3 regions of the Bacillus sp. ISL-35 genome follow, and region 1 is predicted to be linked to each of the others. Evidence: predicted binding sites of a transcription regulator. Region 1 holds the regulator's gene; each other region holds the start of a gene.
What was found. Region 1 encodes Rex, which represses fermentation and respiration genes when NADH is low (regulators of the CRP and FNR family bind a similar motif). Its sites were predicted from a motif close to TTGTGAAATATTTCACAA; they were not measured.
Positions count from the first base shown of each region.

Region 2: a site for Rex is predicted at 5,362-5,379, ahead of J7E38_RS04165 (YwiC-like family protein). Genes of this name have one in related genera too.
Region 3: a site for Rex is predicted at 4,974-4,991, ahead of J7E38_RS02130 (cytochrome c oxidase subunit 2A). Genes of this name have one in related genera too.

Region 1 covers NZ_JAGGQK010000025.1:1,091-9,313, forward strand. The annotation lists gene tsaE (tRNA (adenosine(37)-N6)-threonylcarbamoyltransferase complex ATPase subunit type 1 TsaE) at 1-100, shown strand, start outside; gene tsaB (tRNA (adenosine(37)-N6)-threonylcarbamoyltransferase complex dimerization subunit type 1 TsaB) at 97-798, shown strand; gene rimI (ribosomal protein S18-alanine N-acetyltransferase) at 812-1,261, shown strand; gene tsaD (tRNA (adenosine(37)-N6)-threonylcarbamoyltransferase complex transferase subunit TsaD) at 1,261-2,292, shown strand; gene J7E38_RS22285 (ABC-F family ATP-binding cassette domain-containing protein) at 2,719-4,647, opposite strand; gene moaC (cyclic pyranopterin monophosphate synthase MoaC) at 4,829-5,323, shown strand; gene J7E38_RS22295 (redox-sensing transcriptional repressor Rex) at 5,351-6,007, shown strand; gene J7E38_RS22300 (YdiK family protein) at 6,032-6,232, opposite strand; gene J7E38_RS22305 (CPBP family intramembrane glutamic endopeptidase) at 6,236-6,967, opposite strand; gene J7E38_RS22310 (GNAT family N-acetyltransferase) at 7,203-7,730, shown strand; gene groES (co-chaperone GroES) at 7,917-8,201, shown strand.
Region 2 covers NZ_JAGGQK010000002.1:183,013-191,235, forward strand. The annotation lists gene moaA (GTP 3',8-cyclase MoaA) at 1-266, shown strand, start outside; gene cls (cardiolipin synthase) at 417-1,928, shown strand; gene ric (iron-sulfur cluster repair di-iron protein) at 1,983-2,681, opposite strand; gene J7E38_RS04150 (molybdopterin molybdotransferase MoeA) at 2,905-4,170, shown strand; gene mobB (molybdopterin-guanine dinucleotide biosynthesis protein B) at 4,164-4,682, shown strand; gene J7E38_RS04160 (respiratory nitrate reductase subunit gamma) at 4,826-5,248, shown strand; gene J7E38_RS04165 (YwiC-like family protein) at 5,437-6,153, shown strand; gene J7E38_RS04170 (Crp/Fnr family transcriptional regulator) at 6,190-6,882, opposite strand; gene argC (N-acetyl-gamma-glutamyl-phosphate reductase) at 7,104-8,138, shown strand; gene argJ (bifunctional ornithine acetyltransferase/N-acetylglutamate synthase) at 8,150-8,223, shown strand, end outside.
Region 3 covers NZ_JAGGQK010000001.1:402,628-410,850, forward strand. The annotation lists T-box leader at 317-550, shown strand; gene asnS (asparagine--tRNA ligase) at 604-1,995, shown strand; gene J7E38_RS02120 (b(o/a)3-type cytochrome-c oxidase subunit 1) at 2,450-4,105, opposite strand; gene J7E38_RS02125 (cytochrome c oxidase subunit II) at 4,105-4,581, opposite strand; gene J7E38_RS02130 (cytochrome c oxidase subunit 2A) at 4,609-4,758, opposite strand; gene J7E38_RS24030 (hypothetical protein) at 5,124-5,252, shown strand; gene J7E38_RS02135 (SDR family NAD(P)-dependent oxidoreductase) at 5,353-6,126, shown strand; gene J7E38_RS02140 (type III polyketide synthase) at 6,417-7,502, shown strand; gene J7E38_RS02145 (isoprenylcysteine carboxyl methyltransferase family protein) at 7,504-8,073, shown strand.

The DNA of each region.
Region 1 (8,223 bases):
GCTGCTTCAGTTGTATCTTGATGACAATGGTGCAAGGAGAATTGTCGTCGAGCCAAAGGGCGAGCGATATGAAGAATTGTGTAAGGAGATTTTTAAATGAAGGTATTATCGATAGATACGTCCAATTATGTTTTGGGAATTGGTCTGCTTGATGGCGAAACGGTTTTGGGCGAGTATATCTCCAATATTAAAAAGAATCACTCTGTCCGGGTGATGCCGGCGATTCAGACACTGATGGAGGAGTGCAATGTCAAACCGGACGATTTATCGAAGATTGTTGTGGCTGAAGGACCGGGATCGTACACTGGCGTCCGTATCGGTGTGACAATAGCCAAGACGATGGCCTGGACACTGAAGATTCCTTTATCTGGTGTATCAAGCCTTCAGGTGGCCGCAGCATCAGCAGGACGTTATTTTGACGGCTATGTATCTCCTTTTTTTGACGCGAGGAGAGGGCAGATTTATACCGGTTTATATAAGTTTGGAAACCAAAGGTTGGAAATTGTGAAAGAGGACCAGCTTGTGATGTCAGCTGATTGGGTAAAGGTTTTGAATGACATGGACAGCAAGGTATTGTTTACGAGCAATGATTTGGCTCTGCATGAGGATGTCATTAAACAGGAGCTCGGGAATAAGGCTGTTTTTGCTGAAATTACCGAATTGAATCCAAGGCCGGCAGAACTTGCTTTGTTGGGCAGGGATAAAGAGGCTGTTGACCTTCATACCTTCGTCCCTAACTATATCCGCCTGGCAGAAGCCGAGGCGAACTGGCTGAAAGCGCAAGAGACTAAAAAATAAGTGGGAAGCGAACATGAATAAAACGATAACGTTCCGGAATATGACGGTTGATGATCTGGATGACGTGATGGCGGTTGAGGTCAATTCCTTTACGATTCCATGGAGCAGGGAAGCTTTTTTTAATGAGTTGACGAAGAATCAGTTTGCTCAGTATCTGGTAGTGGAAGTGGATCAGAAGGTTGTGGGTTATTGTGGTGTGTGGATCATTGTTGATGAAGCACATATCACGAATATTGCCGTGCTGCCGGAATACAGAGGAATGAAGCTGGGCGAGGCACTGATGGCTAAGGTAATGGAGCTTGCACGCGAAATGGGAGCATTGAGGATGACGCTCGAAGTGAGGGTAAGCAATGACAGGGCCCAAAATCTCTATCGAAAGTTTGGATTCGAAGAAGGTGCCATCAGGAAGCAATATTATACAGACAATATGGAAGACGCTTTAATAATGTGGGTGAATTTATAATGACAAAAGACCAATTAATCATGGGAATAGAGACGAGCTGTGATGAGACAGCCGTAGCGATCGTTAAGAATGGACGGGAAATCCTCGCGAATGTCGTGGCCTCGCAGATCGAGAGCCATAAGCGGTTCGGCGGAGTGGTACCGGAGATCGCATCGAGGCACCATGTCGAGCAGATTACGCTTGTTTTGGAAGAAGCACTCGCTCAGGCAAATGTGGATGTTAAAGATTTGGATGCGATTGCCGTGACGGAGGGTCCTGGCCTCGTTGGTGCTTTATTGATCGGTGTCAACGCTGCGAAAGCCTTAGCGTTTGCAAATGGGATCCCTCTTGTTGGGGTCCATCATATAGCAGGCCATATCTATGCGAACAGACTTGTTGCCGAGATGAAGTTTCCACTGCTTTCGCTCGTTGTGTCTGGAGGCCATACGGAACTTGTTTATATGAAGGAGCATGGTCATTTCGAGGTGATTGGCGAGACTCGGGATGATGCAGCTGGAGAGGCTTATGATAAGGTAGCGCGTACCCTGAATCTTCCGTATCCAGGTGGACCGCATATCGACAGGCTTGCACATGAAGGAGAGGCAACCATTGACCTGCCGAGAGCCTGGCTGGAGGAAGGGTCCTATGATTTCAGCTTCAGCGGGCTGAAGTCAGCTGTAATCAATGTTGTGCATAACGCACAGCAGCGGGGGGAAGAAATTGCCCCTGAAGAGCTGGCGGCAAGCTTCCAGGAGAGTGTCATTGATGTACTTGTCACGAAAACGCAAAAGGCTGTAAAAGAATATGATGTGAAACAAGTTCTGCTAGCCGGAGGTGTTGCGGCTAATAAAGGCCTGAGAGCAAAATTATCCACAGAATTTGCAGATTCGGATGTGGAAATTGTCATTCCGCCGCTGTCTTTATGCACAGACAACGCAGCGATGATTGCTGCCGCAGGAAGTGTGATGTACGATAAAGGGCAAAGAGCGGAACTGACATTGAACGGAAATCCTGGTCTGGAGATAACTATCCACAACCAAAGTCGCAGTTAGAAATTATTTTTGTCAGACTCTTCTGTGGATATGTAAACAAAAACAGCTTATGATTGTGCATAATGTGGATAAAAAAAGCTTGTTTTGTGGATAATGTGGAAAAGTCTATGGATAACCTATAAATCAGTCTTTGCTATGTGAATAACTATGTGAACAAAAAGTCCCGGTTTTTAATCGGGACTTTTTTTAGTGAATAAGAGATGGAACTCGGGGTTTTCAAATTGGAAATAATCTTAGTTATTTTCCAGTTTGCGAATAAACAGGATTATTTTGCGAATAAAAGTGCTGGCTTTGCGAATAAATACAGCATTTTTGCAATTAAACACCCCTTTTTAGCGAATAAACAAATTCATTAGAAAACAATCAACAAATTTCTGTGGATAACATACAAAAAACCGGGCAAATTCATGCCCGGTTTCTCCATTGCTAGGCCAATTCCGTCCACTCTTCCATCAGTTCGTCGAGCTTATCTTTGGCGGTTTCGATTTTGGAATTGATTTCTCCTGCTTTTTCGTGATCCTGGAATATTTCCGGATCACAAAGCAATTCTTCGTATTCTGCAACCTCTGACTCGAGCTTGTCGATCAGCGCTTCGACCTCTTCCATGCGACGTTTGCGCTGGCGTTCGAGCTTCTTGGCCTCTTTATCCTGCTGGTAGGAGGTCTTGTCCTGCTTGACTGGTTCGCTGATCGTGCCAGCCGCTATGGCCGCCTGTCTGGCCAGTGCCTCAAGTTCTTCCTGCTCTAATTTCTTCTCGACGTAGTAATCATAATCACCAAGATATTCTGTTGCTCCGGCACGGTCGAGTTCAAGGACCTTGGTGGCGATCCTGTTGATAAAATAACGGTCGTGAGAGACGAACAGGATGGTGCCTGGATAATCGATCAAGGCGTTCTCAAGGACTTCCTTGCTGTCCAGGTCCAGATGGTTTGTTGGTTCATCCAGAATAAGGAAATTGGAATTTTGCAGCATTAGCTTGGCCAGTGCCAACCGCGCTTTTTCGCCGCCGCTCAGGGTCGAGACGATTTTTAACACATCATCGCCTGAAAAAAGGAAGTTGCCCAATACGGTGCGGATCTCCTTTTCGGATTTCAGTGGATACTCGTCCCACAGCTCATTTAAAACCTTTTTGTTCGAGCTAAGTTCAGCCTGTTCCTGATCGTAATAGCCGATTGAAACATTGGAGCCGTACTGAATATTGCCGGCAATCGATGGCAATTTTTCAACAATGGTCTTCAATAAGGTCGACTTGCCGACTCCGTTTGGTCCAACGAGGGCCGTACTGTCGCCACGTGAAAGGTTGAAAGATATATTTTCGGAGACGACTTCATTCTGATAGCCGACAGCAAGTGTATTTACCTTCAGGACGTCATTCCCGCTCTGGCGTTCGATCTGGAAGCTGAAGGAAGCAGATTTTTCATCTCCCATCGGCCTGTCCATCCGGTCGATCTTCTCGAGCTGTTTCCGGCGGCTCTGGGCCCGTTTCGTTGTTGAGGCCCTGGCAAGATTTCGCTGGATAAAGTCCTGCAGCTTGGAGATCTCATCCTGCTGCTTTTCATATAGCTTCAGGTCGCGCTCATAATTTGCGGCTTTATGTTCTAAATACGAGCTGTAATTGCCAGGGAACTTCGTCAACTGGTGACGGGAAATCTCGTATACCTGGTTCACAACCTTATCAAGGAAGTAACGGTCGTGTGAAACAATTAAAATCGCACCGTCATAGCCCTGGAGATACTGCTCAAGCCAGGAAAGTGTGTCAATGTCCAGATGGTTAGTCGGTTCGTCGAGAATCAAAATATCAGGACGAGTCAATAACAGCTTTGCGAGCGCAAGCCTTGTTTTCTGTCCTCCGCTTAAAGTGGAGATTTTTGTGGAATAATCAAAAGACTGGAAGTTCAGGCCGTGAAGGACGGAGCGGATGTCCGCTTCGTACTGGTAGCCGCCTTTTTCCTTGAACTGGACCTGCAAAACGTCATAATCCTTTAATACTCTTTCATACTCTGACTCATTCGACAGGATGCCAGGATCCGACATTTTTTCTTCAAGCCGGCGCAGTTCTTTTTCCATGCTGTGCAGATGGTCAAAAACAGCCAGCATTTCATCCCAAATGCTTTTCTCGGATTCCAGTCCGGTATTCTGGGCCAGGTAGCCGATTGATGTTCCTTTCGGGCGGATAATCTCGCCGCCGTCATGGGATTCATAGCCGGCAATGATTTTCAGCAGGGTGGATTTTCCCGCCCCGTTCCGGCCGACCAGGGCAACACGGTCATTGGTCTGTATTTCAAACTTGATATTCGATAAAATAAGATCAGCCGCAAAATATTTTGATAGCTGATTGACTTGTAATAGAATCATTATTTTTCACCTCTAATGCCTTAGGGATAGTGTAACCCAATCCTATGGGCTCGGCAATATGTGCGGCCTGCAATGGGTGGTAAGGTATGAAAAATTTCCTCCTCTATATGTGAAGATAGAAACAAAGTTCACACACAAGTTTGGGAAAATAGTGTATTATTTGGTTGAAAGGAGCTTGAACATGGCAGAATTTACGCATTTTAATGAAGAGGGAAGAGCGAAGATGGTCGATGTCAGTGAAAAACCGGAGACGGTCCGTACGGCAGTCGCCCATTCAAGCATCACCGTTAATGAAGATATATATGTAAGGATTACTGAAAATAAAATGAAAAAAGGCGATGTACTGGCAGTCGCGCAGGTTGCTGGCATCATGGCGGCCAAGAAGACGTCAGAGATCATCCCGATGTGCCACCCGATTCCATTAACAGGCATTGACCTTTCGTTTGATTGGGAGCAAAATGGTAATGACTATATATTAAATATCGCTGCAGCTGTTAAAACAAAAGGGAATACAGGGGTAGAAATGGAAGCGTTAACAGCAGCAGCAGCATGCGCGCTGACTGTTTATGATATGTGCAAGGCCGTCGACAAAGGCATGGTGATCGGCAGGACCTATCTCGTGGAAAAAACCGGCGGGAAAAACGGCGATTTTAAGAGAGATGAGAAGTTAAAATAGAAATACGAACAGGGTGGAGGATGGAGAATGACGAATGATGCTATGAAGATTCCGCAGGCAACTGCTAAGCGTTTGCCGCTATATTACCGATTTTTATTGAACTTGCATTCTTCAGGCAAGCAGAGGGTATCGTCCGCGGAGCTGAGTGAAGCGGTAAAAGTGGATTCGGCTACGATCAGGAGGGACTTTTCCTATTTCGGGGCTTTGGGTAAAAAGGGTTACGGCTATAATGTGAATTACCTGCTGACTTTTTTCCGAAAGACGCTCGACCAGGATGAACTCACGAAGGTTGCGCTGATTGGCGTTGGTAATTTGGGAACGGCGTTTTTGAATTATAATTTTTCCAAAAACAATAATACGAAAATTGAAATTGCCTTCGATGTCGACCCAGATAAGGTTGGGACGCAGATTGGCGATGTGCCTGTCTATCACATGGATGATCTCGATAAGGTTGTGGTTGAGGAAGGCATCCAGGTGGCAATCCTGACAGTGCCGTCAACAGTGGCACAGCCGATCACAGACAGACTTGTACAGGCGAATGTGAAGGGAATCCTGAACTTTACGCCGGCGAGGCTGAATGTGCCGTCTTCGATCAGGATCCATCATATTGATTTGGCAGTAGAACTGCAATCATTGATTTATTTCTTGAAACATTATCCGACAGACAGTGAATCAGAAGAATAAAAAATGGCTCCTTCGATGAAGGAGCTATTTTTTCTGCATTTGTTTAAGTTTGAAATGAAACAGAATCATCCTGATGCCGGAACCGAAGTCAAAGGTGGCGAGCAGGACGAGCAAATAACTGAAAAATCCCCAGCCTGTATCGTTGACATTCTGGATGGCGAAATAGGTGAATAAGCTGCCTAACAAGATGTAGACAATGCCTGAAAACATAGGCGATTGCTTCATGACTTAAAATCCCCCAATAAAGCTTTGAATTTTCTCTGCTTCTTTTATCATTCTCTCAATGTCTTCCCTGAATACGGATTGAAGCAGGACAACCATTGTATTCATTGTAACATGGGCGATGATTGGCACGATGATCCGCTTTGTTTTTACATATAGAAACGCAAAGGTGAAGCCCATTGCTGAGTATAGGATCACATGCTCCGGCTCCATATGGGCCAGTGCGAATATGACGGAGCTGATCAAGGCTGCCAAGAAGAAGTTCATTTTCTTGTGCAGGCTGCCAAAAATAATCTTCCGGAAGACGATTTCCTCCAGAATCGGACCGATGATCGAGCTGACAAGGATCACAACCGGGAACCTTTCAATCAGCTTGATGATTTCCTGTGTATTCTCCGAGCCCATCTCAATTCCAAGCATGCTTTCAATGCTGCCTGCAATCGACTGGGCGAACAGGGCCAGGAATACCCCGGCGAATGCCCATGCCGCCGAGCTTGCCGGCGAAGATGCTTCGCGCAAATCAGCATTTATGTTTCTTTCCTTCCTTAAAATCAGCAGGATGATCAGGAGTGTCAGCGAAAAGCTGGTTACGAGCCAGTATGGAATCGCGAGGGTTTGCATTTCATTCAGGCTTTTTCCCATCGCAGCACCGATCAAAGCAATGAGTGGCACCCCGACAAGACTTGAAAGCTGCATAACAATATAGGCAATAAGGACGTACCAGTATTCTTTTTTCAATTGAAAAAACTCCTTAATAATGCAGAAATGTATGTTCTGAAATTTTACGTAATAATATGCTGGCCTGTAAAATAAAATACGGGGACCGCTTTGCTTACTATATACACTCTCTTTATTCTACTAGTAAATGATTTAAAAGTTCAAATTGTAGGGCCAGGATGAAAAAGTTACTTGTTCGGGTTTACTGTATCCGGTTAAGGTGCCATTTTCAATTTGAGAATAATTGGAGGTACAAATGATTTATTTGGAAACGCCACGACTGATTTTGCGGAACTGGTCTGCGGCAGATTTAGAGCACTTTTGCCTAATGAATGCAGATCAGGATGTGATGCAGTATTTTCCTCGTGTTTTATCTTCCGCAGAAACTGAGAAGTTTTATCAGTCGATTCTTGCCGAGTTCAAGGAATACGGCTTTGGGCTATATGCGGTTGAAGAGAAGAGAACGAAAGAGTTCATCGGCTTCATCGGGTTTCATAGGGCAACATTTGACGCAGATTTCACCCCATGTATTGAAATTGGCTGGAGGCTGAAAAAAGACGCGTGGGGCCAAGGTTATGCAACAGAAGGAGCCAGGGCCTGTCTGGAATATGGATTCAATGAGCTCGGCTTTAGCGAGGTCGTCAGTTTTACTGCTGAAATCAATAAACCCTCTATCAATGTCATGAGAAAAATCGGCATGAACCCTGTTAAAACATTTCATCACCCGAGAGTAGATCAGGGCAGTCCGCTGAAGAAGCATGTCCTTTACCAAGCCAGTAAATGATGCCGTCAGCAGGAGATTTCTACAGCATTCGACAGCACCTGGATCATCGTAAAATTTCATGAAAAATTTTTGCTTCACGCTTGCAAAAAAAATCGAGATTCATTATTATATAAATTGTGTTAGCACTCTATTGAGGCGAGTGCTAATAAAAAATAATCTACATATAATTTGAGGAGGTTGTTTCACTTGATCAAGCCACTAGGAGATCGCATTATTATCGAGCTTGTTGAGTCTGAAGAAAAAACTGCAAGCGGTATCGTTTTACCCGACACAGCGAAAGAAAAACCTCAAGAAGGTAAAGTCGTAGCTGTTGGAACTGGCCGTGTACTTGAGAACGGTGAGCGCGTTGCTCTAGAAGTTGAAGTCGGAAACCGCATTATCTTCTCAAAATACGCAGGCACAGAAGTGAAGTACCAGGGAACTGAGTACCTGATCCTACGTGAAAACGACATTTTAGCAGTAGTAGAATAATCACTGCGATTATAAACAGAAC
Region 2 (8,223 bases), on a different contig from region 1:
TTGGCTTCATCTCTTCGGTTTCGGAGTCCTTCTGCTCCAGCTGTACTAGATCACGTTTATCGGCAAATGGCCAGGTGTTCACCTGCCTTTTCAATGGCAATGGCCATGATATCCGCGACTTCATGCGTGCCGGTGCAACCGATGAAGAACTTCGTCAACGAGTCACAAATATCTGGAATCATAGAACCGACCGTTATTCGGATGAACGTACAGCCGAAACAGTCGCAAACAGAAAGAAAATCGAAATGTCCTATATTGGCGGCTAAAGACTCCTTCGGGGTCTTTTTTCGTTTCGCTGCAGTTTTTTATTCAAAAGGAAAAGCAGAGGTATCTTCATTTTGGGCATACTATGTTTCCAACCAAAAGGTTTATGGGTATACATGAATCTACGATAAAATTTGTTGGAGACTGCCGGAATGCTAAAAAGAAGAATTGAATTTTTATTTGTATTTATTTTAATGGTGTGTTTTTATATCGTCTTTTTTACTGATTACAGCCAGGCAATTAAAATGGCAGCGATCGCCGTTTACTCCCTGTTCCTGTTTGTCAGCATGTTTTCATTGATGCTCGAGAACCGTTCAGCACAGCACACGCTGATGTGGATGTATGTAATGCTATTATTTCCTGTCGCCGGGTACTTCTTTTATTTATTTTCAGGACAGCTGTATTTAAAAGGGTACCTATATAAAAGCAAGCGTACCAGGGACCGAGACCAATGGGAAAAGCTGATGAGAAATGAAGAGTCTAGGGATCTCTCCTTCTTGATTGAAAATCAGTTTTGCTTTGCAAAGTATGCAAAGAATTCAGCTTTGACTCCGATTACGACCGATTCAAGGGCAAAAATCCTCAAGAATGGGGAAGAGACATTTTCAGAAATAAAAAAGAAATTGCAGGAAGCGGAAAAGTTCATCCATATGGAATACTATATTTTCAGGTCTGACCGGCTTGGAAGGGAAATCATCGACATCCTGAAAGAAAAAGCAAGGCAGGGTGTTGAGGTTTTATTCATGTTCGATGCTGCCGGCAGCATGAAGATTGCGGCGACAGACCTTAAGGACATGCAGGAAGCAGGCATTAAAGCTGCACCATTCTCTCCGCTAAAGTACGGGTTCTTCAATCAGAAATTCAATTTCCGGAACCACAGGAAGATTGTCATCATTGATGGCGAAATTGGATTTGTCGGCGGATTGAATGTAGGCGTGGAATATCTCGGTGAAGATGAAAAGATCGGATTTTGGCGTGATACCCATATGATGCTGACTGGAGAGGCTGTCTATACTCTTCACAATGTTTTCCTGCTTGATTGGGAATATGTCAGCGGTGAAAGGGTCCTTGAGAACCATATAGCCGAGAAAAAGCCACATGAAAGCGATGAATTGGATGGTGCGATCCAGGTAGTGCCAAGCGGGCCGGATACACAGCAAGGAATCATGAGTGATTTTTACTACACGATGATGTCCTGTGCAACGAAGTCGATTTGGATTGCCACTCCTTATTTTGTTCCTGATGAAGCGATACGGACGGCATTAAGAGTGGCTGCAGCCAAAGGAATAGAAGTAAGGATCATGGTGCCGGAAATCAATGATAGCTATCTTACCCAGTATGCCAGCCGCTCATACTTCTCGGAACTGCTGCGTAATGGAGCTGAGATTTATTCCTATAAAAAGGGGTTCTTGCACCAGAAGGTTATCATTGTCGATGGGAATATCGCTTCGATTGGGACGGCCAATATGGACATGAGGAGTTTTCATCTTAATTTTGAAGTGAACGTCTTCCTGTTTGGAACGAGTTCAATCAGGGATCTTGTAGCACATTATGAGGCGGACCTCGAAGATTCAGAGAAAATCAATGCTGTCCAATATCATAAGCGGGGACTTTGGGAAAGGACGAAGGAATCCTTCGCCAGGCTGTTTTCAGGTGCATTATAGATTGACCAAAAAAATGACCCCATCAGGAGAAAAGGGGTCATTTTTTTAATCTTATTAGGCAATAAATCTCGGGAACAGGATATTATTTTCAAGATGTACATGCATGAATGTGTGTGATTCCAGAGCTTCAAGCCGCTTGTAGACTAAACGGTATGTTCCGCATGCATCGATCGGCGGATTGAAATCCTCTGTGATATCGCGTAATTGTTTCAGTATGGAGCCTGCATGATCATGTTCTTTCTCCAATTCCTTGATTTCGGAAATGATCCCTTCTCGCTTTTCAACGTCAGCACTTTCAAGTTCCAGAAGCAACGGGAATACTGTGGCTTCTTCTTTTGCTGTGTGCTCTAGTAGCTCTCTTTTTAATTCATAGAAAAGTTCATATACTTTCAGCAGTTCATCATGGCGTTCACCATGGACTTTCGCAACTTTGGTTACATATGGGCTTAGCATTTTAAGTTCTTCCTCAAGCTCACGGTGGTATTTATTCTTAATATGCTCAATCAAATCTTCAGAGCTTGTCTCAGTCCATACCTCCATGTTTTCGGCGGTGCCATTATGTTTTTTGTACAGATCTTCAAGCTGAAGCATTATTCCAGGGACATCAAGTTCCTGTTCCAGTGCAGCTTCTGATAGAGGGCGATTGCCGCCACAGCAAAAGTCTAGTCTGTTTTTCTTGAATAAATCACTGGATTGAGGGAATATATTGACAATATCTTTAACTAGTGAATGTTGATCAAAAGGCATTTTCATTTTAAAAGACCTCCAATAAAAAATGTATACTGTTTACATACTCAGCATAAAGGAAAAGTAGTTACTACTTGGTGATGTGTATCACACTTCACAAAAAATCTACATATTTTTAAAAGTTTTTATGAGAGAATACTGTGAGGTTTGTTATGTATTCATTTTTACATTACTCTTATAATGAAAAGGGTAATCAATTAAAGTTAAGCCTGCAATAGGAGCTGATTATATGTTAGAAAAAAGGAACCCTATCCCAATCGGAGAGGCAGTCAAGAGAGTAATGGAGCACAAGAAGAGTGGCTCCACTGAATATGTTTCAATCAATGAGAGTTACGGACGCTATTTATCAGAGGATCTGAAAGCGACTAGTGATGTTCCGCATTTTGACAGAGCACCGTATGATGGCTATGCAATCAGGTCAGTCGATTCAGCGGAAGCTTCCCAAAACCAGCCAGTCGAATTTGAAGTGGTGGACCATATCGGAGCAGGAATGCTTACGGATAAAGAACTTGGACCTTTCCAGGCTGTCAGGATCATGACTGGGGCCCAGATGCCAGTTGGCGCCGATGCTGTGGTCATGCTTGAACTGGTAAAGGAAGTCGAGCGTGATGGTAAAAAATATATGGAGACGAAACGCAAGCATAATAAAGGAGACAATGTTTCCTATCGCGGTGAGGATGCAAAGGAAGGGGAAGTGCTGGTCAAAAAAGGTACGTTCATCAATCCTGGAATCCAGGCGATGCTCGCGACTTTTGGCTATGCTCAGGTCCCCGTTGCGAAAAAACCGGTGATTGGCCTTTATGCAACCGGCACGGAACTGCTTGATGTCCATGAGCCGCTTGAACCGGGAAAAATCCGCAACAGCAATTCATATATGATTTCCACACAGATCCTCAGGGCAGGAGCTGAAGTTAGATATTTCGGCCAGCTGCCTGATGACTTTGATACCTGCTTTGATGCAGTAAGCAAAGCGATTGAGGAAGTGGATTTGTTTATTACGACCGGGGGAGTTTCCGTAGGGGATTATGACTATCTGCCGGAAATTTATGCAAAGCTTGGAGCGGAAGTCCTGTTCAATAAGGTAGCGATGCGTCCCGGTAGCGTGACGACGGTTGCCCAGATGGATGGCAAGCTGTTGTTTGGCCTGTCTGGAAACCCTTCTGCCTGTTATGTAGGATTTGAGCTGTTCGCCCGGCCGATCATCAGGACGATGCTGTTTACCGATAAACCGCATCTTAGGAAGGAAATGGCGATTCTGGATGCCAATTTCCCTAAGGCAAATCCATTCACAAGATTTGTCAGGAGTGCCCTGACAATCGAAAATGGCAAGCTGGTAGTAACACCGAGCGGTCTTGATAAATCGAATATCATCATGAGCTTAGCGGGTGCTAATTCACTTATGATTCTTCCGGGTGGAACAAGAGGTTTCGAAGAAGGAACTGAAGTCGAGGTCCTGATGCTCGAGGACCATGTTGGCAGTGACTGGCCTTGGTAAAACCGGTGCTGTTCCAGGTGGCAGGATATCAGAACAGCGGGAAGACGACACTCAGCCTCAGCCTGATCCAGCAGCTATCTGCAGCTGGCCTGAAGGTTGCCACCATCAAACACCATGGACATGGAGGTAAACCGGATATAGCAGAAGAGAAGGATTCCGGATGCCATGTGAGCGCAGGAGCAGCCGTCTCCCTTATTGAAGGCGGAGGCAGGCTCGTCCTTCAAGCGGAAAATGGGCAATGGTCCCTGTCTGAAGAAATAGACGTTTTATCCTGTTTCAAGACAGACGTCATCCTGATAGAAGGTTACAAAAAAGAGGCTTATCCAAAAGCAGTCTTCCTGAGGGACGAAGCAGATTTAGAGTTATTGAATGTCCTTGCCAATATCAAGGTGGTTTTTTATCATGATCCGAATCTGGCCAATTTATTGAAAGATTGTGCCTATCCTGTCTTTCAAAGGGAAGATGACAGGGGAGTGACTTGGGTTCTTGATTATATACTTAATCATGTTTAGGTGGAAAGTTCGTCTTTCCACCTATTTTTATGTCAAATTTGACTGGTTGGGCGACTTTTATCACTGTCACTTCACAGTTGCACAGTTAGAATGTTAATGGGGTTCGATGATTGTGTAATTTTTGTGAGGTGAGAGCAGTGGAAATGCTGCAGATTTTTTTATGGATTGTCTACCCATATACGGTAGTTGCCATAGTTGGGATGGGCATAGTCTGGCGATATGATGCATCAAGGGATGAGGAGGCACGCTCAACAGCAGGGAGGCTTTTGCTGATGGTGGTAAAAATCATGATGGCTGCGAGTACAGCGACCGGGATTGCCATCATGCTTTCGAGCAGCATGGCAGATGAACCGGTCCTCCTGTTAAGGTGGCTGATCAGTCTCGCACAGCTGCAGCCAGACATGAGCTTGATCCTGGAAATTTCCATTCTCTCAAAGATCCATTTTGTCGTTGTGTTTTTATTCCTGTTAAGTCTGGCGTTCACAAAGGAAATTTATTATCTTTTGAAGCCGCATCTATATTTGAAGAAAATCTATCTCAAGCTTCAGGTTGAGAAAAGAGGATGAACTCTTGAACTGCACGCCATTGGTTATTGAATTTAACCTATGGTGTGCAGCTTATTTATTTTTAGTGCCTCTTTTTTGACAGTTCGGTGTCAGTTGAAAAAGGGGCCGCCAAAATGTGATGTGTTTCACTTATAATATCTTCCGGCTGTTTTATAGTTAAGGCAGGAACCAAAAGGGAGTGTTCATTCATGAAATTATTTATGCCAAAACAGCATGGAGCCTGGGCGATGTTGATCATCCCTTTCTGGCTCGGAGCAGCGGCAAGTGAAATCGTCTGGCAGCATATCCCGTTTTTTATTGGGTGGCTATTACTATACTTGGGAACATATCCGCTTCTGTTGATGTTCAAGAAAAAGAAAATCCCGTTTTATCGCAAATGGGCACTGATTTATATCCTCCCATCCTTAGTATTCTTGATGGTCCCATTATTCACGACACCATCGATTGTGTTCTTTGGGTTTGCGATGATTCCATTTTTCATCCTTAACGCCTATTTCTCGGCCAAAAATAAAGACAGGGCATTGATGAATGATCTCAGTGCAATCATTGTTTTTTCCATCGCTGGCCTGGCAAGCAGTTATCTGCCTGGTGCAGAAATCAATCAGCAGGGTATTCTCGTCTTTGCATCATGCATTCTGTTTTTCACAGGAAGCACTTTCTATGTGAAAACGATGATCCGGGAAAAGAAAAACAGTCAATTCAAGTGGATCTCCTGGACCTATCATCTTCTCGTCCCGGTTTTGTGGCTGGCAGCAGGAGAAGCAATTGTCGCCGTTGCGGCAATACCAAGCCTGATCAGAGCCATCGTATTTTACGGCAGGCCGCTTAGCGTCATGAAGGTGGGAATATATGAAATCATAAACGCAGCACTGTTTTTTATCATTATGCTTTTCGCAATCCTATAAAAGAAAGGAAAGCCGCCAGAGTTCTGGCGGCTTTCTCTATTCGATATTACATATTTCAATCGGGCAATTCTCGCAGTCGATTTCCCGTTTTAGCCGATTGAGCGCATGTATGGTTATATAGCCTTTGTCGATGGAGATGATATCCTGTTTCCTGAGCTCGCTCAATAAGCGGTTTACGACTTCTCGTGAGGTGCCGCAGAAGTTTGCGAGTTCCTGGTTTGTCAAAGATACATCTATTTTCATGCCGTCTTCGGTTTTTACGCCAAAACTGTTCACCAGGCGGATCAGAGTAGAATATAATGCACCTTTCTTTCCGTGAAGGACCAAATCCCTGAACCTTGTTTGGGATTTGCGGTGCTGCAGGGAAAGCCATTTAACGAGTTCCAGTGCCAATCCGCTATCCTTTCCGATTTCGTCCTCGAGCCGGTCTTTTTGAATGACCGCAACGCTCCCGCTTTCAGAAGCCCTGGCGTTCAAAATATGCTGCGACGCCGGACTGAACAATGTCAATTCTCCAACCAGCTCACCAGCAGAGCACATTCTGATTGTCAGCTCACGCCCATCTGGGATCATTTTGCTGACCTGAAATTTACCGCTCTGGATAATGTACAACTCATTCGCAGTATTTCCCTCTTCAAAAAGGAAGCTTCCTTTATCAATATTTTTGATTCTATGGACTTTTTCAAACAGCTTATTCATATTTGGTGACAAGGTTGCAGCCGTCAACATGTGATTACCACCTTATTAAGGGATCTATACACCCGTCCGTATCTGATATTAATATAATTATATTGTAAAGCATACAAAATCATCAATCTAATTGTGAAATGTTCACATATTGTTAATAATTTAGTTGCCTTTTTATAATTTAGTTTTTATAATAAGAAGAACTTTACTAATAATTATAAAAAAAGATGTTTATTTATGCATATTGTGAAAGGAGGAAAAACGTGAAGGCAGCTATAATCGGAACGACAGGTTATGGGGGCGGGGAGCTGATCCGTATACTTAACAATCATCCATCTTTCAGCATTCAGTCAGTACATACAACACGGGATGAAAAGCCTGTTTCTGCAGAGTATCCCCATTTGTCAGGCATTTTTGACAAAGTCCTTACCAGCATCGATCCAGATAAAATCGTTGAGGAAGCAGACATTGTCTTCCTGGCAACACCATCGAAAGTTTCCGGAGAACTTGTCGAAAGCTTTTTTAACAAAGATATTAAAGTCATTGACCTGTCCGGAGACCTGAGATTAAAAGACTCTGATACTTATAGGAATTGGTATAAGCATGAACCGGTTGACGATTCGATTCTGTCCGAATCTGTGTATGGCCTCAGCGAATGGAACAAAGAGCAAATTGCCCATGCAAGCATTCTCGCCAACCCAGGCTGCTATCCAACAGCAGCGCTTCTTGGGCTCGCGCCGGTCTTGAAGGAAAAAGTGATCGATCCAAAAAGTATGATCATTGATGCAAAATCCGGCGTATCAGGGGCTGGTAGGTCGCCTTCATTGGGCACTTTGTATGCTGAGTTGAATGAAAATTTCAAAATTTACAAAGTGAACGAACATCAGCATATCCCGGAAATTGAACAACAGCTAAGTCTTTGGAATGGTGAAGAGGTGAAAATAACCTTCAGCACCCATCTGATTCCGGTTACGAGAGGGATCATGACCACTATGTATATGAACCTTAAGGAAGATTGGAATACTTCGAGATTACTGGATTTATATGAGGAAACCTACTCTCGCCACCCTTTTGTAAGAGTCAGGAAGGAAGGAATCTTTCCGGCCGTTAAAGAAGTGAAAGGCTCGAATTACTGCGATATCGGCTTGCATGCTGACAGCAGGACTGGAAGGCTGACGATTGTTTCGGTTATTGATAATTTAATGAAAGGTGCTGCAGGGCAGGCTGTCCAGAACGCTAATATTATGTTTGGATTGGATGAAACGGCGGGTCTTAATCTGATGCCCCTGTATCCATAAAGGAGGATTATATGTACCAGGCTTTGACAGACCAGAAGTTAATCAAAGAAATTCCGGAAGGCGGGATCTTGACTCCAAAGGGATT
Region 3 (8,223 bases), on a different contig from region 1:
TAAATCCATAAGCGGTTAATTTCCGGCTATTATCTACAAAGAAACTTTTTAAGCAGAATAGGCGGAGAAATTCCGGTTAATTGTTAAAAAGAAGACAATATAAAACAATTTGGTTTAGATAACCGGAATAACTCCCCTTATTTTTAAAGAAATGAGGGGAGTTTTCAATCAAAGCGGAATTTTTCCGATTATTATTCAAACAACTTTAGTTTAGTGATTTTTAGTGATAAATGTATATAAATCAAGGGCCAACTAGACAAAGGGTGACTTTATGTGATAAATTATTACAGTAAAAATCCATTTGAAAACTGCATATATTAAATCGATGAAAAGGAAAGTAGTTTTTGCTATATTCGATAGCGAGCCGGGGACGGTGGAAGCCTGGTGATGATGCATAAATGAAGAACACCTTTGAGTTCTAACCGAAAGGGAAATCATGAGTAGGCTTAGACGTGGCCAGCACGTTATAGACTGGGATAAGCAATTATGAAGATGGTCATTTTATGACAATTTGGGTGGTACCGCGGAAGTTCAGCCTTTCGTCCCTTTTTTGGGGATAGAAGGCTTTTTTTAATGCAATAAATTACCATAAGGAGGCTTATTATGATCAAGACCGTAGTAAAAGATTTGTACAGAAACCAAGAAAGTTTTAAAGACCAAACTGTACAATTAACAGGATGGATCCGCACTCTTCGCGACTCTAAAACCATTGGCTTCATGGAGTTAAACGATGGTACATTCTTTAAGAGTGTACAAGTTGTTTTTGAGGATACGCTTGAAAACTTCAAAGAAATCACAAGGTTGCCTATTAGTTCTTCTGTTTTAGTAGAAGGGGAATTTATCCAAACACCTGAAATGAAGCAGCCTTTTGAAATCAAAGCGACAAAAATTATCGTCGAAGGATTATCGGATACAGATTATCCAATCCAAAAGAAGAGGCATACCCTTGAATACTTAAGGACAATTGCTCACTTGCGTCCGAGAGCCAATGCTTTCTCAGCGGTTTTCAGAGTTAGATCTGTTGCATCATATGCTCTCCACAAATTCTTCCAGGACAAAGGGTTTGTCTATGTACATACACCAATCATTACCGGAAGCGATACTGAAGGGGCAGGGGAAATGTTCCGTGTGACATCAATGGACTTGAACAAGCTGCCAAAAACCGAAGACGGAAATGTGGATGAAAATGCAGATTTCTTCGGCAAAGAAACCAACTTAACCGTGAGCGGTCAATTGAATGCAGAAAGCTTTGCCCTTGCTTTCCGTAATGTGTATACCTTTGGTCCGACATTCAGGGCAGAAAATTCAAATACGGCACGACATGCCGCAGAATTTTGGATGGTTGAGCCGGAAGTTGCTTTTGCGGAATTACCGGATATCATGGACCTTGGTGAAGAAATGATTAAGTATGTCATTGATTATGTTTTTGAACATGCACCAGAAGAGATGGCCTTCTTCAACAGCTTTATTGATAAAACACTTATTGAAAGATTGCAGAATGCATTGAATTCCGATTTCGGAAGGGTTACCTATAGCGAAGCAGTTGAATTATTAAAGAACTCGGGTAAGCAATTTGAATACCCGGTCGAATGGGGTACAGACCTGCAAACAGAACATGAACGTTACCTTAGCGAGGAAATTTACAAGCGTCCTGTCTTCGTGACTGACTATCCAAAAGAAATCAAGGCATTTTATATGAGAGCGAATGAGGATGGCAAGACAGTAGCTGCTACCGACCTTTTGGTTCCTGGCATCGGCGAATTAATCGGTGGAAGCCAGCGTGAGGAAAGAGAAGACGTCCTTGCAGAACGGATTAAAGAACTCGGTATGGCGGAAGAAGATTACTGGTGGTATCTCGAACTCAGAAAATACGGCAGCACAAAGCATTCCGGCTATGGAATTGGGTTCGAACGACTTGTCATGTATTTAACCGGAATGAAAAACATCCGCGATGTCATTCCATTCCCTCGTACACCAGGTAATGCAGACTTTTAATGATAGCTATATGAATAATGAACAATAGGATGCCGAGGCATCCTATTGTCTCTTATTGAACATGAACGGTTTCACTCGTTGTTTATCATATTTATCGTACAAATTGCTGTTGTAATTGTAAGGCTTTGTTAAAGCTCGATGTTGTTTTTACACCTGTTGATTGTAGTGGAAGGCGCGTAGACTCCTCGAAAATGCTAACGCATTTCCTTCGTGCGTGGGCAGGTTCGAAGAAGCTAATCAATGTCCTGCGGGCGCAGCTGGTCAGGTGAGACCCCGCAGGAGCAGAGCGGCGAGGAGGCTCAGCGCCAGCCCCGCGGAAAGCGAAGCGCCTGGAACGAAAATCAACAGTCTTGTTTAACAGAACCAACTAAAAAACAGGGTATGAAATCGCGACAGATTTCATACCCTGTTTTGTTAGATTCTGATTTTCCCATAAAAGGGAGCTCGATCATTTTTAGAAGAATTTATATCCCTTCGAACCAATTGGTGCATTTTGAATCATATCGATGAACGGGATTGTGTAGGCGAACAGGATCAAAAGAACAGTGATACCGAGCCATAACTTCCAATTTTCGAATACCATTGGAGTTTTTTCAGCTTGATCAGCAACCTCGCCGACCGGGAATTCTTCTTCACCTTTAGGTGCGAAGAAAGCAAGGTTGATGAAAATGTATAGCATCAGGATAATTCCAAGGAATAGAATCGTTCCGCCAACCGCCTGGGCAATCTGGTATGGAATCCACTCAGCAGCTTGCTCTGAACCGCCGTACGTTGAGAAAGATGAACGACGTGGAGCGCCAAGCAGGCCGGCTGCGTGCATTGCACCTGACATGAAGGTCATGCCGATCGCCCAAATCACCCCCTGGATAATCGCTAATTTATTCATTGCTTTTGTCAGGACCCTGCCAGTCAAGTGAGGAACCAGCCAATAGGAAATCCCGAAGAACGTCAAAACGACAGATGTTGCCAGAGTCAAATGGAAGTGGCCAGTAACCCAGATTGTATTATGCACTACCTGGTTCAGCTGGTGGGAAGCGTTGATGACACCGCCAGCACCTGCAGGAATAAAAGCAAGCATTCCGATGAATGGTACCGCAAAGCGAGCATCTCCCCAAGGAAGCTTTTTCACCCAGCCAAAAAGACCCGTAGAGCCTTTCGAACGCCCAAACATTTCAAAAGTTGCAAAAAGTGAGAACGCAGTCATAAGTGACGGAATGATAACCAGGAATGTCAAAATTACCTGAAGGAATTTCCATGCCGGATCAATACCTGGTTCCATCAGCTGATGGTGGAATCCTACCGGAATCGAGAACAGCAGGAACAGGATGAAGGACATCCTTGCCAATGAGTCTGAGAAAATTTTTCCGCCAATGATCTTAGGAACGATTGCGTACCATGCCATGTAGGCTGGCAATAGCCAGAAATACACAAGCGGGTGACCGAAGTACCAGAACAATGTACGGCTGACCAAAACGTCAACGCGATCTACAAGGCCCAATGACCAAGGAAGCAGTTGGAATAATACAGTTGCTGCGACACCGATTGTTGCCACAATCCACATGAGTGTGTTAACAAGTGACATGAAAGTCAGCAGCGGACTAGGCTTTCCAGGGTTTGCTTTTCTCCAGGCAGCGTAAGCCATGATGATGGCGGCACCGTCAATCCAGCTTCCGACAATCACAAGTGTTAAACCAAGGTAAAAGAGTGCATGCGCCTGTAATGGAGCATAAAAAGTATACAGGACAGAAGCCTGGTTAGTAAGGATCATGATCGCAGCCATTACTGTACCAATGGTCATGGTCCAGAAACCAATCCATCCGGTCAGGCGCTGTTTGTCTGTGAAGGTTCCAGATGTTTTACTCACAAGAGCGAGCTGGAATCCCATAATGAAAAATGTTGTTAAAACAAGCCCAAGTACGACACCATGTATCGTCAGGATCTGGTAATACCCAGTCCATGAAGGCAATTGGAATTTCCCTGAACGGACAAGTGTCTGCAGAAGTCCTGCCAGCCCGCCGATGGCAAGTGCTGTGAAAGCGACATAAAAGTGGGCCATGGACAGTTTTCCGTCACGGCGGTCAACTTTTGGATTCATTGAATTTGTATTCATTATTCTACCACCTCGATTTTAGACGTCATCGTGTGGTGGCCAACCCCACAATATTCATTACAAACAATCAGATATTCGCCAGCCTTGTCAAATGTAGTGACATATTCACTAATGAAGCCAGGCTCGAGCATCATATTGATATTGGTTCCTGCAACTTCGAAACCATGGATGACGTCTTTAGTTGTAGCGATTACTTTGACTTTTGCTCCTAGTGGAACTTCCACCTGTCCAGGGTTGTATGAAAATGCGGATGCAACGTATACGAGTTCGTAATCCCACTCTTTTCCTTCAACCTTTTTTAAGCCAGGTTCATTGAATGGAGCCTGCGAATCAACCTTTTCAGGATTAATCGTTGCCAGGCAGCTCGGCGGCTGGTTTCCCAGGTAAAAAGCGCTGACCCCGATGACAGTCAGGAAGACGATCAATGTCGTTATCCCGAAGATAAGCCAGATTTTCTCAAATTTATGAATATGCATAACTTCTTTCTCCCCTTTTGGTCTCTCTTAAAAACGATCTACAAATAAGAAATAAACGCCTAACCAAGTGACAATCAAAAAGAATCCTAATAAGAAAACGGATGCAAGTGTTCCTTTCAAGGAAGATCGATCTTCCACCTTTGTATGGGTTTTCTTCCCGATTCCAGGCTGAGCCATCCCGGTCCACTCCCTTCGCATAATTTAAGTCATTGATAAATTGATAAGTACACTTTCATCATACAAAACAATTTGGAAACGTAAATATGGTTTCGGACAGTTCACAAATTGTTCATACCTGACATATTTACTATGTTAATGGTGAAAACGCGTCAATACAGTGATTTAAGTCACATGCTGCGAGGGGTAAATGTGAATAATCTGTGAAAATAAAATTGTGAAATTGTGAGCATATAGCCAAATGCAGAAACTGCTGTGTGACAGGGAAGCTTGACATTTGAAGAAGGCAAGTCTTAAAAAGTATCACCATTCCGATTGAACTTAATATACTGGCAGAAAGAACATTTTTTCGGGAAGTGAAATCATTGCAGAAGTATTATTGTGATCATTGCCGACTTATTTATGATGAAAAAAGGATATGCATGAATTGCGGGGAAGCAGCCGAAAAACAGATCTGGATTGAAGTGCAGAAGCAGCCAGATGAGAACAACTAGCACCAGGTAGGGTGCTTTTTTTTGTTTAGGTGTACATACAACAAAAGGCAGCTGCGCTATGGTAAAATGAAAGAAATTTTAAATAGGGAGGCTGATAGGAATGTTCTTACCTTCATTTGATTTAAGCGGAAAAACGGCAATAGTCACGGGTGCAGGCCGGGGAATTGGCAGAGCACTGGCGGTCGGGCTGGCTGAAGCCGGCGCTGATGTTGCAATTCTTGCCAGAACGGAAAAAGACCTCACCGAAACTGCAGGATTGATTGAGGAATTAGGAAAGAAAGCTCTTGTACTTCCGACGGATGTAACGGAAAGGGAACAAATACATACTGCGATTGCTGAGATTGAATCAAAATGGGGAAAGATTGACATTCTTGTAAATAATGCAGGAATGAATATTCGTTCTAAAGCTCTGGATGCGACGGATGAGGAATGGCAAAAGATTATGGACACCAATTTGAAATCCGCCTTCATGATGTCCCAGGAAGCTGGCCGCATCATGAAAAACCAGCACTCCGGCGGAAAAATCATCAATATTGCGTCAGTAGCCGGCCAGGTGGCTCTCAGGACAGGCGTCGTATATGCCGCAACAAAGGCAGCTCTCATGCAGATGACAAAAGTCCTTGCAATGGAATGGGGCCAATACGGCGTCAATGTAAATTCCATTGGCCCGTGGTATTTCAAGACACCCTTGACTGAAAAGCTTTTAGAAGATGAAGCATATGTGAAAGACATCCTCGCCGTTACACCATTGAAAAGGATCGGGGAGCTGCCGGAGCTAGTGGGGCCAGTCGTCTTCCTAAGCTCAGACGCCGGAAATTATGTAACAGGACAAACCTTATTTGTTGACGGGGGAATGACCATTCATGGTTTTTAAATAGGACATCCTCATTACGTGCTCCTATCAGAGAATGGGAACGTGTTTTTTGCGGAGACGTGATCACAACTTTTAGTCCCTCTGCTGGTATGTCAACTGGTAAAGATTTTATAATGTACTGGACTGAACGGCATTGTATAATGAACTTGCACAGCAACTCCTTCAAAACGTTAGGCTTCCTCCATCACGGGGGGAGCTTTTTTTTCGTTTTCAATCAATGCTTGTTTGACTGCATACTCTCCGGGTAAATGGAAAAAGTAACCGTACATATATGTGAGGAGAGTATTGTCATGCCCAGAATTATATCCATCGCAGAATCTGTTCCGCCGTATTCAATTGAGCAGGAGAAAGTCATGGACTTTGCCGAAAAGTTATTTAAAGAGTCCTTTAAGGACATACACCGTCTGCTTTCTGTATTCCAGAATGGCCAGATTGAGAAGCGCCATTTTGCCAGGGATCTGGACTGGTTCGAAGTAGACCATACATTTGAGGAAAAAAATGATGCGTATATCGAATCGGCTGTAAAGCTTGGTGCGGAGGCAATCACAAGCTGTTTGAAGAATGGTGATTTCCTGAAAAATGAAATCCATCTTGAAGACATCGACGCTATTTTTACAATCAGCAGTACAGGGCTCTCAACGCCGAGCATTGATGCGAGAATCATGAATGTCCTGCCGTCCTCACAATATACTAAAAGGATTCCGATATGGGGCCTCGGATGTGCAGGCGGAGCGGCAGGATTGTCGCGTGCCTATGAATATTGCCTTGCATACCCAAAGGCAAAAGTCCTCGTACTGTCTATCGAGCTATGCAGCCTGACTTTCCAGCGAAATGACCGGTCAAAAAGCAACCTGATCGGGACTTCTCTGTTTGCGGACGGAGTTGCATGTGCTCTTGTCTGCGGTGATGATTCTGGCTATGAAAAAGTCATCAAAAAGAATGCAGCTCCAAATATAGTTGGAACTCAATCTACGACAATGCCAGATTCGGAGGATGTCATGGGCTGGGATGTGAAAAATGAAGGTCTTTATGTTGTATTTTCAAAGGATATACCTACTATAATTGAAAGCTGGCTTCAGCCCAATGTACTGAGGTTTTTGAACACAAATGGACTGGATGTTCGGGACCTTGACCACTTCATTGCCCATCCTGGCGGCAAGAAGGTTATTGATGCCTATGTTTCAGCATTGAAACTGCCGGAAGACATGACTAAAACCTCGCTTGACGTCCTGAAAGAATTCGGGAATATGTCGTCCGTGACAATATTTTATGTGCTAAAAAGATTCATGGAATCTGCTAAGGAGGGCGATCTTGGCCTGGGAGCCGCCCTTGGGCCAGGGTTTAGTTCGGAGCTGCTGTTAATGAGGTGGGAGTAACGTGCTATTCTATCTATTTGTCGGATTGATTATTTTCCAGAGAATAATGGAACTTTTGATTGCCAGAAGAAACGAGGCCTGGATGAAAAGCCAGGGGGCAATGGAATTCGGGCAGGGTCATTATCCGGCTATGGTGGCGATCCATACTGCTTTTTTTCTCTTTCTTATTGCCGAAGTGATGCTATTGAATAAACAGCTGTCAGACTATTGGCCTGTTCTGTTGGCGCTGTTTTTATTCGCCCAGGGTATGAGGATCTGGGCACTTGCTTCATTGGGAAGGTTCTGGAATACAAAAATCATCATCCTTCCCGGAGCACAAGTCGTTAAGAGAGGCCCCTATAAAATCATCAAGCATCCAAACTATCTGATCGTCGCGATTGAAATCCTGGTCATACCCCTGATGTTCAATGCCTATATTACGATGGCACTTTTCACACTTTTGAACATCCTGATCCTTTCAATCAGGATTCCTGCTGAGGAAAAGGCTTTGAAAGAGTTGACAAAATATGAATCCGCTTTTACCGATCAGCGGCGTTTTCTGCCGAATTTGTTAAAGAAGTGTGACAATTAACCTCTTCTCATTGAAAATGATAATCAATAATGCTACACTTTCCTTAGGATGAAAATAGTTCTCAATCAAAAGAACTTCAAGGACGGTGTCGTATAAATGGTTTCCATGCTAGTAGTTTCGACGATAGCTGCTTACTCCTTAGTTATGAAA